One region of the Kitasatospora sp. NPDC101157 genome, then DNA from elsewhere that is predicted to be linked to it. Evidence: riboswitches for the same ligand, from Rfam matches in the RefSeq annotation. Region 1 holds a riboswitch; the other holds the start of a gene.

What was found. A riboswitch is a leader RNA that binds a small molecule or an ion and turns the genes downstream of it on or off. The one in region 1 is predicted to bind guanidine.
Region 2: linked by a shared signal. The riboswitch ahead of ACIRVF_RS21125 (DMT family transporter) and the one ahead of ACIRVF_RS09030 (MBL fold metallo-hydrolase) in region 1 are both predicted to bind guanidine.

The regions. Positions count from the first base shown of each region.
Region 1 covers NZ_JBIWPL010000003.1:497,347-504,666, forward strand. Annotated here, with positions in the region: gene ACIRVF_RS09005 (hypothetical protein) at 1-2,957, opposite strand, end outside; gene ACIRVF_RS09010 (DUF4132 domain-containing protein) at 2,954-3,811, opposite strand; partial or broken gene ACIRVF_RS09015 (alpha/beta hydrolase) at 3,967-4,542, shown strand; gene ACIRVF_RS09020 (Scr1 family TA system antitoxin-like transcriptional regulator) at 4,582-5,397, shown strand; gene ACIRVF_RS09025 (DUF397 domain-containing protein) at 5,394-5,591, shown strand; guanidine-III (ykkC-III) riboswitch at 5,638-5,705, shown strand; gene ACIRVF_RS09030 (MBL fold metallo-hydrolase) at 5,718-6,575, shown strand; gene ACIRVF_RS09035 (Uma2 family endonuclease) at 6,582-7,130, opposite strand.
Region 2 covers NZ_JBIWPL010000010.1:56,027-63,346, forward strand. Annotated here, with positions in the region: gene ACIRVF_RS21110 (2Fe-2S iron-sulfur cluster-binding protein) at 1-703, shown strand, start outside; gene ACIRVF_RS21115 (xanthine dehydrogenase family protein molybdopterin-binding subunit) at 700-3,030, shown strand; tRNA gene ACIRVF_RS21120 (tRNA-Cys) at 3,124-3,195, opposite strand; guanidine-III (ykkC-III) riboswitch at 3,279-3,344, shown strand; gene ACIRVF_RS21125 (DMT family transporter) at 3,389-3,703, shown strand; gene ACIRVF_RS21130 (MFS transporter) at 3,798-5,237, shown strand; gene ACIRVF_RS21135 (hypothetical protein) at 5,256-6,566, opposite strand; gene ACIRVF_RS21140 (class F sortase) at 7,022-7,320, shown strand, end outside.

The sequences.
Region 1 (7,320 bases):
AACCGGGCCGCCCGGTCGAGCAGGTCGGCGGCGGCGCGGGCGAGACCGGCGACGCCGGCCAGCAGCAGCGGGTGGGTGACGCCGGGCAGGGCGGCGCCGACCGCCTCGACGGGGAGGCTGTTGCGGGCCTCGCCGCGCTGGGCGAGCGGGCGCCGGACGCCCTGGACGGTCAGCCACCGCTGTTCGTCCTCCGGGACGGGTTCGGTGTCGACGGGCCAGGCGAGGTCGATCAGTCGGGCGGCCTGCTCGGTGGTCAGGGCGCGCAGCACCCGGGAGCCGGCCTCGTCGCGGGGCCGCAGGGCGTGCCAGTGGTCGTACGGCGGGACGAGCGCCGTACCGGCGGCGGCGAGGCCGCCCGCCCGGCAGGAGTGCAGCTCGGTGGTGCGGTCCGAACGGTCGGCGAGGTCGGGCAGGTTGAGGGCGAGGTGCTCGCCGGTGCGGCTGACCACCGGGCCGTGCGCGCCGGGCAGGGCGAGCCGGCCGACCGGGAGGACGTGGGTGTCGTCGCGGCCGTTCAGTGGCAGGACGATGCGCTGCCCGTCGGCGGTGAAGGTGGTGGCGGCGCGGCCGGGCTCGGTGCGGACCCAGCTGCCGAGCACGGTGCCGTCGGTGCCGAGCGGGGTGCTCTCCAGGCCGGGCTGCAGCGGCAGCAGCCGGGTGCTGCCGAGGACGAGTCGGCCGGCCTCGGCGGTGGCGGCGATCAGGGGCGGCTCGGCGGTGCGGCCCAGTGCGCCGGTGGCCGGGTCGAGTTCGCGCAGGACGGGGCCGTCGTGGGCGTGCCGCACCGTCCAGTGGCCGGTGCCGTCGCCGAGGACGGGGTGCTCCTCGGGCAGCCGGGTGTCGCCGGGGTGGAGCGGGCGCGTGCCGGTGGTGCGGCCGCCGCCGGCCACGGGGAGGGACGGTGCCTCCGGGTGGCGTTCGCCGTAGTAGTAGCCGGCGATCCTCGGGCCCTCCAGCTCGAAGGTCTGTTCCGGTCGGCCGGACCAGTACGCCTGCTGCTTCCCCTCCTGGTACCAGACGACGAGGAGTTCGCCGTCGACGAAGCGCAGCCGGGGCCTGTTCCGGTTCCGGTTCCGGTCCGCCGTGGGCAGCCGCAGGGTGTGCTCCAGCACGATGCCCTGGGGGCCGACCACGAGGGCCCGGTCGTGGCGGGCGAGGATGAGGTACGGCCAGGCGTCCTCGACGGTCAGGTCGTCCAGGCCGCGCGGGCGGTGTCCGGGGGCGGTGTCCGGGAGGGCGTCGGGGGCGGGCGGGTCGGCGAGCCGGCCGAGCGCCTCCTCCAGGGCGGGCCAGCCGAGTTCGTCGAGGATGCCGGTGCCGAGGGCACGGGTGAGCAGCCCGGTGACGTCGAGCGCGGCGATCCGCTCGGCGGCGGCCGGGGCGACGGTGCGGATGGCGGTGCGGAACTGCGCCAGGGAGCGGACCAGGTCGTCGGCGCCGGCCAGGCCCCGGACGGTGGCGAGTTCGTCGGCGCGCTCCTCGGCCCACTCCGTGAACAGCTCGTTCAGCAGCGGCAGGACGGCGGCCCCGCGCTGGACGGCCGGCTCCCAGGCGGCCGGGGCGGCGCGGCGCAGCAGCGGCCGGAAGCGCTCGTCGGCCGCGACGGCCGCGAGGGCGGCGGCGTCCTGGCCGCTCTGGCCGACCCACTCGCGCAGGTCGAAGCCCAGGCCGGCCGGCGGGTCGGCGACCGGGACGCCCTCGGCGAGCAGCAGGTTCAGCAGGTCGAGTCGGGTGTGGCTGACCCGGATGCCGGTGAACAGGTCGACCGGGGTGGCGTCGGCGCGCAGCCGCTCGACCATCCGCCCGGCCAGGGCGAGGGTGGCCGGGCAGCTGGGGCGCCTGCGCCAGCCGCGGCCGAGGTGGTGGCACCAGCGCTGGAGCCAGGCGGCGGCGGGCTCGGCGCCCTCGGCTCGGGGGCCGGTGAGCAGTTCCTCCGCGCCGGTCTCGGCCAGGACGGCCAGCCAGGCGGTGTCGTGCGGCGCGGAGTCGGTGCCGGAGGCGGTCGGGTCGGGCAGCAGCTCCAGCAGGCGGGTTCGGACCGCGGCGTCGTTCCGGCCCAGGTCGATCAGCGCGCCGTGCCAGGACTTCCAGAACGCCGCGGGCGCCCGGTTGACCGCCGGGGAGTCCAGCAGCTCGGCGAGCAGCGCCCGTTCGTGCTCCGTGCGGTCCAGTCCGGCGGCCCGGAGCAGCACGCGGGCGTCCTCGGCGACCCCGGCGTAGGGGGCCATGCCGGCGGCGGAGCGCTCGGTGCACAGCTGGCGGAAGCGCTGCCAGGCGGTCAGCGGGTCGAGCCGCTGGGCGAGCTCCTTGACGTACTGGCGCAGGGACTTGACGGTGAGCGCGCCGGCCAGGGCGAACTCCAGGAAGACGGCGCGCAGCCGCTCCTCGTCCACGGCCAGGTTGTGGGTGCGCTCGGCCTCGCGGGCCTTGCCGAACCAGGCGGCGGCGTACGTCCGGTTGTCGTGGGCGAGGAAGATCCGGCCGACCTCCTCGCAGAAGGTGGGCAGGAAGTGCGGCACGGCGCGGCCGAGCCGGGTGGCGAGCGCGTCGAAGCCGTCCTTGGCGGCGCCGGGCTTGGAGCGGGCCTGGCGGGCCAGCCGCTCCAGGTCCTTGACCAGGGCGAGCGCGTGGTGCCCGTTGGCGGGGTCGTGGACCAGCGCCCAGGCCGGGAAGCCGAGGGCCTCCTGGCGGACCTGGCCGACCTCGGCGGGATCACCCTCGGGGGCGAGGCCGAGGAACTCCAGGGCGAGGTCCTCGGCGGGGCCGAGCGCACCGGGGACCAGCCGGACGATCCGGCGGCCGTCCAGGGCGGGGTGGGCGTAGCCGCGGGCGGTCAGCACGTCGGCGGCGCTGTCGGGGCGTCCGGCACCCGGCAGCGTGCCGGGCGGCAGGACGGCGCCGGCGTCGAGCAGCGCCTCGGGCGTCGCGGCGCCCGGGTTCGGGACGGTGGTGGTCATGCGGCGTCCTCCCCTTCGATCGTGCGGCCCGCGTACAGGGCGGCGGCCATCCTCATGCCCTCGGACCAGGCGACCGGTCCGACCTCGGCGAGCGGCAGGGCGCGGCCGTCGGGGCCGGCCCAGCTGAGCGCGCCCGTCTCACAGGCGTCGTACTCGTAGTAGTCGCCGACCCACACCCGGGCCTCGACGGTACGGCCGCCCTCGGTGATCGGCTGCACCGCGGAGCCGCCGCGGACCCGGCAGCCGAGCCGGGTGCAGCGCCCGACCAGTTCGCGCAGTTCGCGGTAGCGGCCGCCGGCGTAGGTGGTGACCTCGGTGCCGGCCGACGGTCCGTCGGGCCGGTGCCAGACCTCGCGGTAGAGCTGCTGGACGCGCTGGGAGACGCCGAGTTCGACGGCGAACTCGCGCAGGTCGTCGAGGTCCGGGAGGAGCACCGGGTGGGGTATCAGGACCTCGCCGTCGGTGAGGCGGACGGTGTCGCCGTCGAGGTCGACCAGGCCGAGCCCGCGTTCGGCGTCCGCGTCGCGCAGGAAGCCGGCGACGGCACCGTCCGGTCCGGTGACCACGACGTCCCGCAGGACGGACCGCCACGCGTCGTCGGGCCAGACGGCGGCGAGCACGGCGGCGGGCACCGGCAGCGAGCGCACCATCCACCGCTCGACGTCCTCCTGACAGCGGCGCTCGTGCGCGGCGAGCCATTCGGAGAGCTGCTTGAGCTGGGTGACCACCGGGTCGTCACCGAGCTTCGGCGGCAGCGTCTTGAGCGCGCGCCCCGCGGCGTTGCGGCACACCACCCTGCCGTCCTCGTCGAGCGCGACGCGGTACCCTCCCGCGTCCGTCTCCACCCATGCCACGGCCGTACTCCTCCCACCGGGAACCACCTGCTGATCACGTGCTGACCAGCGATGCGAGGAACGTAGCGAGCGGTACTGACAACTCGGCGGGCGGGGGGAGGCCGGCGCTGAGCAGCGGAGTTGAAACCACTCGAACGAGCGATCGATCCCCGACGGCGGGCGGCGCGATCCCGCCCACGGTGGCGCTGCTGGTGCACACCATGGGCCCGGGTCGACCGGGGAACCCCAGCTGCAACCCCGTCTTCGTCGACCTGCTCGCCGACCGCCTCCTCCCCTGGGCCGCTTCCGAGTTCGGCGTCACGACCGATCCGCGCGCCACCGTGATCGCGGGCCAGAGCGCGGGCGGGCTCACCGCTGCCTTCGCCGTGTACCGACGGCCCGAGCGGTTCGGCAACACACTCTCCCAGTCCGGCTCCTTCTGGTGGCCGGACGGCACCGAGTTCGACTCCGCCAGCGAGTGGCTCACCCGTCGCTTCGCCGCCGAACCACGGCGCGAGGCCCGCTTCCACCTCGAAGTCGGCCTCCAGGAACGGATGTCGCTCACCCAGAACCGGCACCTGCGCGATGTCCTCACCGCCCGGGGCTACGACGTCGGGTACCGCGAGTTCAACGGCGGCCACGACTACGCCTGCCGGCGCGGCGGCCTGGCCGACGGGCTGGCGCACCTGCTGGGATCACCCACATGGACGGTTTCGGTCGGTTCGCACACCCCCGAGCCATCGGATGCCTAACGTCGGGAGTCCACACCCGATGACCTTGGGGGGTCAGCGATGAACGCGTCCTCGTCCGCCACGCCGCCGCCGATGTCGTGGCAGTACTGCGGCGACCAGATCAAGCTCTGGCGCGCCCGCGCCGGAGTCAGCCGTGAGGATCTCGCGGCGGCGGCCGGGTACAGCTACGAGGGCCTGCGGTCGATGGAGGCAGGACGGCGGAAGCCCTCGCTGCACCTGTTGCAGGTGGCGGACGAGATGTGCGGCGCGAAGGGGATCCTGGTGGCGGGAGCACCGTTTCTGAAGCCGGAGAAGTACCCGCATTTCGCTGAGGATTTCATGCGATACGAGGCCGTCGCCGTCGTCCACAGCTCCTACGAGAACGAGCTCATCCCAGGCCTGCTTCAGACCGAGGAGACCGTCCGGTCACTCCTGCACGCACACTGGCCGCCCATGGACGACGAAACGGTGGAGGAACGCGTCGCTGCCCGTCTTCAGCGACAGGAACTGCTGAAGATCCAGACCAGGTCGTTCAACTTCCTGATCGAGGAGCACGTCCTGCGGCGCCCGCTCCACGGCATCGAGGAACATCAGCGCCAGCTCCTTCACCTCCTGAACATGGGCAAACCTCGCCATGTCGCGATCCAGGTAGTGCCGAGCGTAGGAGCCCACCCCGGCCTCAACGGGCCCTTCGTTCTGCTTGAGACGCCCGAGCATGAACGTCTCGCGTACGAGGAGGGTCAGACGATGGGCTTGCTCTTCTCGGAGCCCGACAAGGTCAACCAGCTTTCCCAGCGGCATGCAATGATCCTTCGGCAGGCTCTCAGCCCCGAGGCCTCGACAAAGTTCATCGGCAAGCTCGCGGAGGAACTATGAGCACCGAACTGGCCTGGTTCAAGTCCAGCCACAGCGGCACCGAAGGCGGAAACTGCGTAGAGATCGCTGTCAGCCCCGGCACCGTCCGCGTCCGCGACTCGAAGGACACAACCGGCCCCCAGCTCGCCTTCACTGCCGAGGCCTGGGCCGACTTCGTCGAGTTCACCCGAATCGATCCTCCCGCCGTGGGCTGACGCCACCGCACAGGCCGCCGTCGGCCGGTCCGTGCTAGCGTCCCCGGGGCAGCGCGTCGGCGCGCCGCCCCGGACGAGATGTGCGCCGTACCCGGCCCGCCAAGACGACGCACCCAGGGAGGCGTCATGGCTGCTGTCGGTACACCCATCGCCCGTCCGCTCGACGTGCGGTGGATCCACGGCTCGCCGTCCGCGAAGCACAACACGGACCCGGACATCCAGGTCCACGAGTACGACGAGCACACCGTCATCCTCCGGCAGAACAAGGCGGTCAACTACGAGGCGCCGTTCCTGTTCCTGCTCTTCGGGACGGACCGGGCCGTACTGATCGACACCGGGGCGACGGCGGAGCCCGAGTACTTCCCGCTGCGCGCCGTCGTCGACGAGCTGGTCACGCAACGGCTCGCCCACGGCCCCCGCGACGACTACCCGCTGCTGGTGCTCCACACCCACCCGCACGGCGACCACATCGCGGGCGACGGGCAGTTCGCCGACCGTCCCGACACCACCGTCGTCAGCGCGGAACTGGAGACCGCCTGGGCCTACTTCGGCTTCGACCGGGACGCCGAGACCATCGCCCGGGTCGACCTCGGCGGCGGCCGGGTACTGGAATGCCTGGCCACCCCGGGACACCACGAGGCGGCGGTCACCTACTACGACCCTTGGACCGGCTTCCTGCTCACCGGCGACACCGTCTACCCCGGCCGGCTCTACATCAACGACTGGCCCGCCTTCAGCCGCACCGTCGAGCGCCTGGTCGCCTTCGCCGAGAGCCGTCCCGTGACGCACGTCCTCGGCTGCCACATCGAGATGACCCGCACCCCCGGCGTCGACTACCCGATCCGCACCACCTACCAGCCCGACGAGCCCCCGCTCCAGCTCACCGTCGACCACCTGCACCGCATCCGCGCGGGCGTCGCCGAACTGGGCGACCGGCCGCGCCGATACCCGCTGGACGACCTCATCCTCTGGCCGAACGACTGAGGCGGCTCAGTCCCGGTAGGGGACGAGGCGCGACAGGTCCAGATCGAAGCCGAACGGCTCGGGGATGTGGATGGTCTCGCCGAACTCCCGCTCGCTCCTGGTGTGGTACCGGTCGCGGTTGGGCTCGGAGAACAGCGTCACCGTCTTCTGCCGCGGGTCCACGATCAGATAGAGCGGGAAGCCCATGCGAGGGTAGTCGCGGACCTTCCCGTTCCAGTCGTTGTCAGGGTTGGACGGCGAGACGATCTCGACCGCGATCAGCGCCAGTTCGGCGGGGATCTCGCGGCCCAGCTCGATGACGTCCTCGGGCAGGTAGGTGAGATCGGGGTTTCGAACGGAGCCGATCTCGGGCGACGAGAGGTCGCTGTTCCCGGTGGGGAAATAGCCCGAAGGACAGTGCGCCTCGAACTGGCGCTGGACGATCGCGAGGTTGAGCTGATGGATCGAAGACGGCGACGCCTGCATGACGATCACGTCGCCGGACAGCTCAACCTTGAAGCCATCCGGAAGGCTCCGTCGGGCCTCTTCGAGAAGACGATAGTGCTCGGGGTCCATGCGATCTCCTCCATTACTCCTGCCACCGTACGACAGTAGCGGCAGCCCGGGGGCCGACCCGCTGGCCCGAACGGGCGTTCGGCCTGGATGCTGACCCGCATGACCGGCGATCAACTTGGGTGGCTCATCGGCTCGGGCTTCGGGCTCGTCTTCGTCGAGGCCGATGCGGGTGCGCTGCCGACGGCGGCGG
Region 2 (7,320 bases), on a different contig from region 1:
CGCCGAACCGTCCGCCGAGGCCGGGGCGCCGGGCACCTCCGCCGCGCCCGCCGAACAGGCCGCCGCCGTGGGGCAGCCGGCCGCCGTCGAGCCCGAGCCGGTCGTCGTGCCGCCGGTCCACGCCGCCGCCGAGGCCTGGATCGAGCACGTCCCCCAGCCGCCCGCCGAGCCCGCCGCCGCCCCCGACCAGGCCCAGGCGCAGGACCAGCCGCCGGCCGAACAGCCGTACGGCGACAGCGGCTACGACACCGGCGTGTACGACACCGGCGTGTACGACACCTCCGCCCTGACGGCGATGCAGCCGGGCATCCCCGCCCAGGCCGCCGACGACCAGGTGTACTACCAGCCGCAGGGCTACCCCGAGCAGCCGTACCAGGCCACCCCCGCCCACGGCACCTACGTGCCGGCCGGCTACCCGGACGGCCAGCAGCAGAACGGCTACGACACCGGCTACGACACCGGCTACGACGCGCCGGTCTACGAGCCCACCCCCGCGCACGGCACCCCGCTGCCCGGCGCCGTCCACGACGGCACGCCCCCGCACGGCACCCCGTACCCGGACCCGCACGGCATCCCGTACCCGGACCCGCACGGTGCCCCGGCCGACGGCGGTGGGCCGCCCGGCGCCCCGACCCTCGGCGTCCCCTACGGCGCCACCCCCGCCCACGGCATCCGGCTCCCCGAGGACGACCACGCATCATGACGTCGCCTACCGACATCGGCGCAGCACTCCAGCAGGACGGCGGCGAGGGCGGCGCCGCACCGGAACCCTTCGGCCTGGGCAGCTCACCGCTGCGCAGCGACGCGCTGCCCAAGGCGCTCGGCATCTACCCGTACGCCGCCGACCTGTGGGCCGAGGGGCTGCTGTGGGGCGCGGTGCTGCGCTCGCCGCATCCGCACGCCCGGATCCGCGGCATCGACACCTCGGCCGCGCTCGCCCTGCCCGGGGTGCACGCCGTGGTCACCGCCGCCGACCTGCCGCCCGGCCCGGACGGCCTGCCGGACGGCGCCCCGGCCGGTCCGATCGTCGCCGACCGGCCGGTGCTGGCCGCGGGCGTGGTGCGCCACCACGGCGAGCCGATCGCGGCCGTCGCCGCCGACCACCCGGACACCGCCCGGCTGGCGGTCGGCCTGATCGCGGTCGACTACGAGCCGCTGGAGGCGGTCACCGACCCCGAGCAGGCGTTCACCGCCCCTGCGCTGCACCCGGACGGCAACCTGTTCCGCCACCTGCCGCTGCGCACCGGGGACCCGGACGCGGTCGGCGAGATCGTCGTCGAGGGCCTCTACCAGGTCGGCCGGCAGGACCCGGCCCCGCTCGGCGCCGAGGCCGGGCTGGCCGTGCCGCGCCCGGACGGCGGGGTGGAGCTGCACCTGTCCTCCACCGACCCGCACGGTGACCGCGACCGGACCGCCGCCTGCCTCGGTCTGGAGCCGGACCGGGTCCGACTGGTGGTCACCGGCGTGCCCGGCGCCACCACCGACCGCGAGGACCTCTCCTTCCAGGTCACCCTGGCGCTGCTGGCGCTGCGCACCGGCCGCCCGGTGAAGATGACCCTCACCCGCGAGGAGTCCTTCCACACCCACCCCTCGCGCCACCCCGCCCTCCTGCGCTACCGCCACCACGCCGACGCCGAGGGCAAGTTGGTGAAGGTGGAGGCGCAGATCCTGCTGGACGGCGGCGCCTACGCGGACGTCTCGGCCGAGGCGCTGGCCGCCGCGACGGCCTTCTCGGTCGGCCCTTACGTCTGCCCCAACGTGTTCGTGGACGCCTGGGCGGTGCGCACCAACAACCCGCCGGCCGGGCGGATGCGCGGCGAGGGCGCGCTGCAGGCCTGCTTCGCGTACGAGTCGCAGCTGGACCAGCTGGCCGCCCGGGTCGGTGTGGACCCGGTGGAGATCCGCCGCCGGAACGCGATGTCCACCGGTGACCCGCTGCCCACCGGACAGGCCGTCACCTGCCCGGCGCCGGTGAAGGCGCTGCTGGACGCGGTGGCCGCCGAGCCGCTGCCGGCCCTGCCGGTGGACGACCCGGACGCCGAGTGGCTGCTGCCCGGCGGGCCGGGCGGCGCCGGGGACCCGGCCGCGGTGCGGCGCGGGATCGGCTACGCCGTCGGCATGGTGCACATGCTGGGCGCCGAGGGCGAGGACGAGGTCTCCACCGCCACCGTGCGGGTCAGCGGCGATCACGCCACGGTGATCTGCGCGGCCGTCGACGCCGGGCAGGGCTTCGCCACGCTGGCCCGGCAGATCGTGCAGACCGTGCTGGGCGTCAGCGAGGTCTACATCGCGCCGGCCGACAGCGACCAGTCGATCGCCGGGCCCTCCGCGCGGGGCCGGCACACCTGGGTGTCCGGCGGGGCGGTCGAGCGGGCCGCGCTGATGGTCCGTCACCAGCTGCTGCAGCCGATCGCGGCCAACTTCGGGATGTCGGTGGAACTGCTGCAGATCGCCGACGGCAAGATCACCTCCTACGACGGGGTGCTCGGCATGCCGGTCGCCGAGGCGCTGGAGGGCAAGGAGCTCTGGGCCACCGCCCAGTGCCGCCCGCACCCGACCGAGCCGCTGGACGAGTCCGGGCAGGGCGACGCCTTCGTCTCCATCTCCTTCTGCGCGATGCGCGCGGTGGTGGACGTGGACATCGAGCTGGGAGCCGTGCGGGTGGTCGAGATGACCGTCGCCCAGGATGTCGGCCGGGCGCTCAACCCGCGCCAGATCGAGGACCGGATCGAGGCGGGCGTGGCCCAGGGCGTGGGCCTGGCGCTGATGGAGGACCTCCAGACCACGGGCGGGCTGCTGGGCAACCCCTCGCTCACCGGCTACCGGATGCCCACCTCGCTGGACACCCCGGAGGTGCGGATCGCCGCCCTGCTGGAGGAGCGGGACGTGGTGGCCACCTTCGGCGCCAAGGCGGTCAGCGCGGTGCCCGCGGTGGTCGCGCCCTCGGCCGTCGCCGCCGCCGTCCGGGCCGCCACCGGCCTGCCGGTCGGCCGGCTGCCGATCCGGGCGGAGGACGCCGTCACGGCCTGAGCGCGGAATCCGGATCCGAATGCGCGGATCCGGAACGGAGAACGCGGAATTGCCGGTCGACCTTTTCGGGCCGACCGGTAATTCCCTTTTTCGAGGCCGTGGCGGGAATTGAACCCGCGTACACCGCTTTGCAGACGGTTCCCTGAGCCACTCGGGCACACGGCCAGTGAATTCAGGATGGCCGATCCCCGGAATGGGGTCAATGAACTCGTGTGAATTCCGTGTGTCAATCCGTGCTACCGTCGGAGGCGGTGGCTGCCTTCCCGCCACCCCGGACGAGCGCGTCGTACCCGGTGACGACAAGACGACGCAGTTCAGCGGCAATCCGGCCGCTGTGGACTGCGGAGGTACGGCCGTCATGGCTTGGCTCGTTCTGATCGTCTCGGGTCTCCTGGAGACCGTGTGGGCGGTGGCCCTGGAATCGTCCAAGGGCTTCTCCCGACTCGTTCCCGGCCTCGTCTTCGGCGTCGCGCTGCTGCTCAGCATGGGCGGACTGGCGTACGCGATGCGCACCATCCCGATCGGCACCGGCTACGCCGTCTGGGTCGGCATCGGCGCGGTCGGCACCGCGCTCTACGGCATGGCCGTCCTGGGCGACCCGGCGACAGCGGCCCGGATCGGCTGCCTGCTGCTGATCGTCTCCGGCGTGGTGGGGCTCAAGGTGCTGCACTGACCCGCCGGGGCCACCGGTCCTAGGCCCGCGGACCGATCCGGTCACCGACTCTGGTCAGGGGCCACGAGAGCGGACGGCCCTTACGATGTCACGTATGACCACTGCCTCCCCCACCTCGGTCGACTCCGCCCCGATACCCACCGGAACCGACCCCGGCGGCGGGGTCCTCAGCGGCCGCTACCGCGCGCTGACGCTGGGGATCGTGTCGGTGGTCCTGGTGATCGCCTTCGAGGCGACCGCCGTCAACACCGCGATGCCGACCGCGGCCCGCCAGCTGAACGGCCTCGGGCTGTACGCCTTCGCCTTCTCCGGCTACTTCACCACCACGCTGTTCGCCCTGGTCGTCTCCGGCCAGTGGTGCGACCGGCGTGGCCCGCTTCAGCCGCTGTTCGCCGGCATCGCGGTGTTCGGCGCGGGCCTGGTGGTGGCCGGGACGGCCCCCGGGATGTGGGTGTTCGTGGCCGGGCGGGCGATCCAGGGCCTGGGCGGCGGGCTGGTGATCGTCGCGCTGTACGTGGTGGTCGGCCGGGCCTACCCGGAGCGGCTGCGGCCGTCGGTGTTCGCCGCCTTCTCCTCGGCCTGGGTGCTGCCCTCGATCGTCGGGCCGCTGGTCTCCGGGGCCGTCACCCAGCACCTCGGCTGGCGCTGGGTGTTCCTGGCCGTGCCGGTGCTGATCCTGCTGCCGCTGGGCGTGATGGGCCCGGCGCTGGCGCGTTCCGAGCGGGAGCACCCGGTGCCGCGGGGGGCGGACTTCGACCGCCGCCGCACCCTGCTGGCCGCGATGGCCGCGGTCGGCGCCGGACTGCTGCAGTACGCGGGCCAGCGGCGCGACCTGGTCGGGCTGCTCCCCGGGATCGCCGGGGCGGCGCTGCTGGTGCCGGCCGTCCTCGGGCTGCTGCCCGAGCGGACCCTGCGTGCCGGGCGCGGGCTGCCGACCGTGATCCTGCTGCGCGGGGTGGCGGCGGGGGCGTTCTTCGCCGCCGAGGCCTTCATCCCGTTGATGATGACCACCCAGCGCGACTTCTCGCCGACGCTGGCCGGGCTCACCCTGACCAGCGGCGGGCTCTCCTGGGCGCTGGGCTCCTGGCTGCAGGGGCGGCCGGGGGCGGAGCGCTACCGCGGGGCGATGATCCGCGGCGGCTTCGTGCTGACCGCGGTGGCGATCGCGGGCGCCGCGCTGGTGCTGATCCCGGCGGTGCCGTCCTGGACGGCGTCGGTGGCCTGGGGCGTCGGCGGCGTCGGGATGGGGCTGACGGTCGCCAGCGTCAGCGTGCTGATGATGCGGCTCTCGGCGCCCGAGGACGCGGGGGCCAACTCGGCCGCGCTGCAGATGAGCGACGCGCTGGGCAACGTGCTGCTGACCGGCGCGGCGGGTGTGCTGTTCGCGGCGCTGGGCGGCGGCGCGCTCGCCGCCGCCCACGACGGCGCCGGGGCCGGGGCCTCGCCCGGCGCCTTCGCCGCGATCCTGCTGGTGATGGCCTCGGTGGCGGTGCTGGGGGCGCTGCTCGCCGGCCGGGTCCGGGCCCGGACCTGACCGTCCGACGCCCGGCGGTCAGCCGGCGGTGGGGGAGGGGACCGGGGGCGCCGCCGGGGTGCCGAGGAAGTTCTCCCACCCGCCGGCCGGGGACTGGCCGGGGCCGAGGCTCTGCAGCTTGCGCAGCACCGCCGGGTCCTGGGCGTCCAGCCAGTCCACCAGCTGGCGGAAGGAGACCAGCCGGACCTCGGGCCTCTCCGCGATCGACTTGAGCGCGTCCTCGACGGCGTTCATGTAGATGCCGCCGTTCCACTCCTCGAAGTGGTTGCCGATGATGTACGGCGCCCGGTTGCTGTTGTAGGTGCGGTCGAAGCCCATCAGGTAGGAGTCCCGGGCCTGGGTCTGGAAGCCCGGGTAGAGCGCCGGGTCCGCCTTGGTGTTGGGGCCGCACTGGTTGAACATGATGTTGTAGTCCATCGACAGCACCTGGAAGGTGTGCCCGGGGAAGGGGATGGACTGCAGCGGGAGGTCCCACAGGGCCCCGCCCTGGATCTTCTGCGGCCACACCTGGGTGCCGTTGCCGCTGCTGTCGTAGCGCCAGCCACGCTTGACCGCGGTGGGCAGCAGGTTGCGCTGGCCCTCCAGGCAGGGGGTGCGGCTGCCGATCAGCTCCTTGCGGTAGTCGAAGGGCAGCGCCGGCAGGTCGGTGAAGCCGGTGTTGGTGCGCCAGTTCGTCACGAAGTCCATCGCCTGCTGGATCTCGCTGTCCCACTCCTCCGGGGACCACTGGCCGACCCCGGTGGAGCCGCAGAAGTGGCCGTTGAAGTGGGTGCCGATCTCGTGGCCCTCCAGCCAGGCGGCGTGCACGTTCTCCAGGGTGTCGTGGATGTGCTGGTCGCTCAGGTAGCCGATCTCGGAGGCACCGACCTTGTGCTGCGGCGGGCGGTACAGGTCCTTCTTGGACTCGGGCAGCAGGTAGAGGCCGCTGAGGAAGAAGGTCATCGAGGCGTTGTGCTCCCGGGCCAGCCGGCGGAAGCGGGCGAACAGGCCGTTGTCGAGCTCGCCGGCGCCGTCCCAGGAGAAGACCACGAACTGCGGGGGCCGCTGGCCGGGCTGGAGCCGCTCGACGACGGGCTGGTGCGGCTGGGGGCCGGTGTCCGAGGTGGAGCCGTCGCCGATCAGCACGGTCTGCGGCTTCTGCGGGGCCGGGGCCGGGGTGGCGCTCTGGTCGCCGGGCTTCGGGGCGACCGGGACCGCGTTGCCGGCCTTGTGCTCCCCGCCCCCGCCGGCCCGGTCACTGCCGCAGCCCGCCGCCAGGGTGGCGGCGGTGACCGCTCCGGCGGCCAGCAGGGTTCGGCGGGAGAGCGCGTCCATGGTCACTCCGTTCATGAGGCGATCGGCAGGCGTGCGGCGTGCCGGCGACGGGGGTGCGTGCGGCGTGCGTGCGGGCGGGCGGCGGGCCCGCGGCAGGCGTGCGGCGTGCGGAAGTCCGGTCCGACCGGAGGGGGATGGAGCCCGTGACCGGGTCAGCATGCCATGAGGGCCGAAACGGTCCGAGAGGCGCAGCGAACGGTCGTGATCGATCGCCCGATTGACGCAACCGCACCGGCGGGCCGGGACGTCGATGCTGTTCGACGGGTGGTGAGCGCCGCGGCCGTACGCGGGACAGCGCCGTCACGCTGGGTCGCCGGGCCCTCGCCGAGCGCAGGACCAGGGCCGTCGACCCTGCCGATCGGCGGGTGCGGATAGGACCGCGATGGGGACGTGCCTTAGGGTCCGATCCGATTGAATGAGTTCCCAGGAAACTCTCAGGAACGGGATCCGAGCGGCAGAGGGGAGCACCCGTGGGCGTCCAGCGGAGCAGGAGCCCCTGGCCGGGCACCCTGGCGGCCGGTGCCGCGTTGGTGCTCGGCGCCTGGCTGCTGCACGGCGGCGGCTCGGTCGTCCTGCCGCCCGCGCCCGGCACCGGGCAGGCGCTGTCCGGCTTCGCCCCGGTCTCGGTCGTCCCGCCGCTCGGCCCGTCGGCCCCGACCAGGATCCGCATCCCGTCCGTGCGGCTGGACGCCCCGGTCACCGAGCTGGGCCTGGACCTGGACGGCCACCTCCAGGCCCCGCCCGCGGCCGACCGCAACCTCGCGGGCTG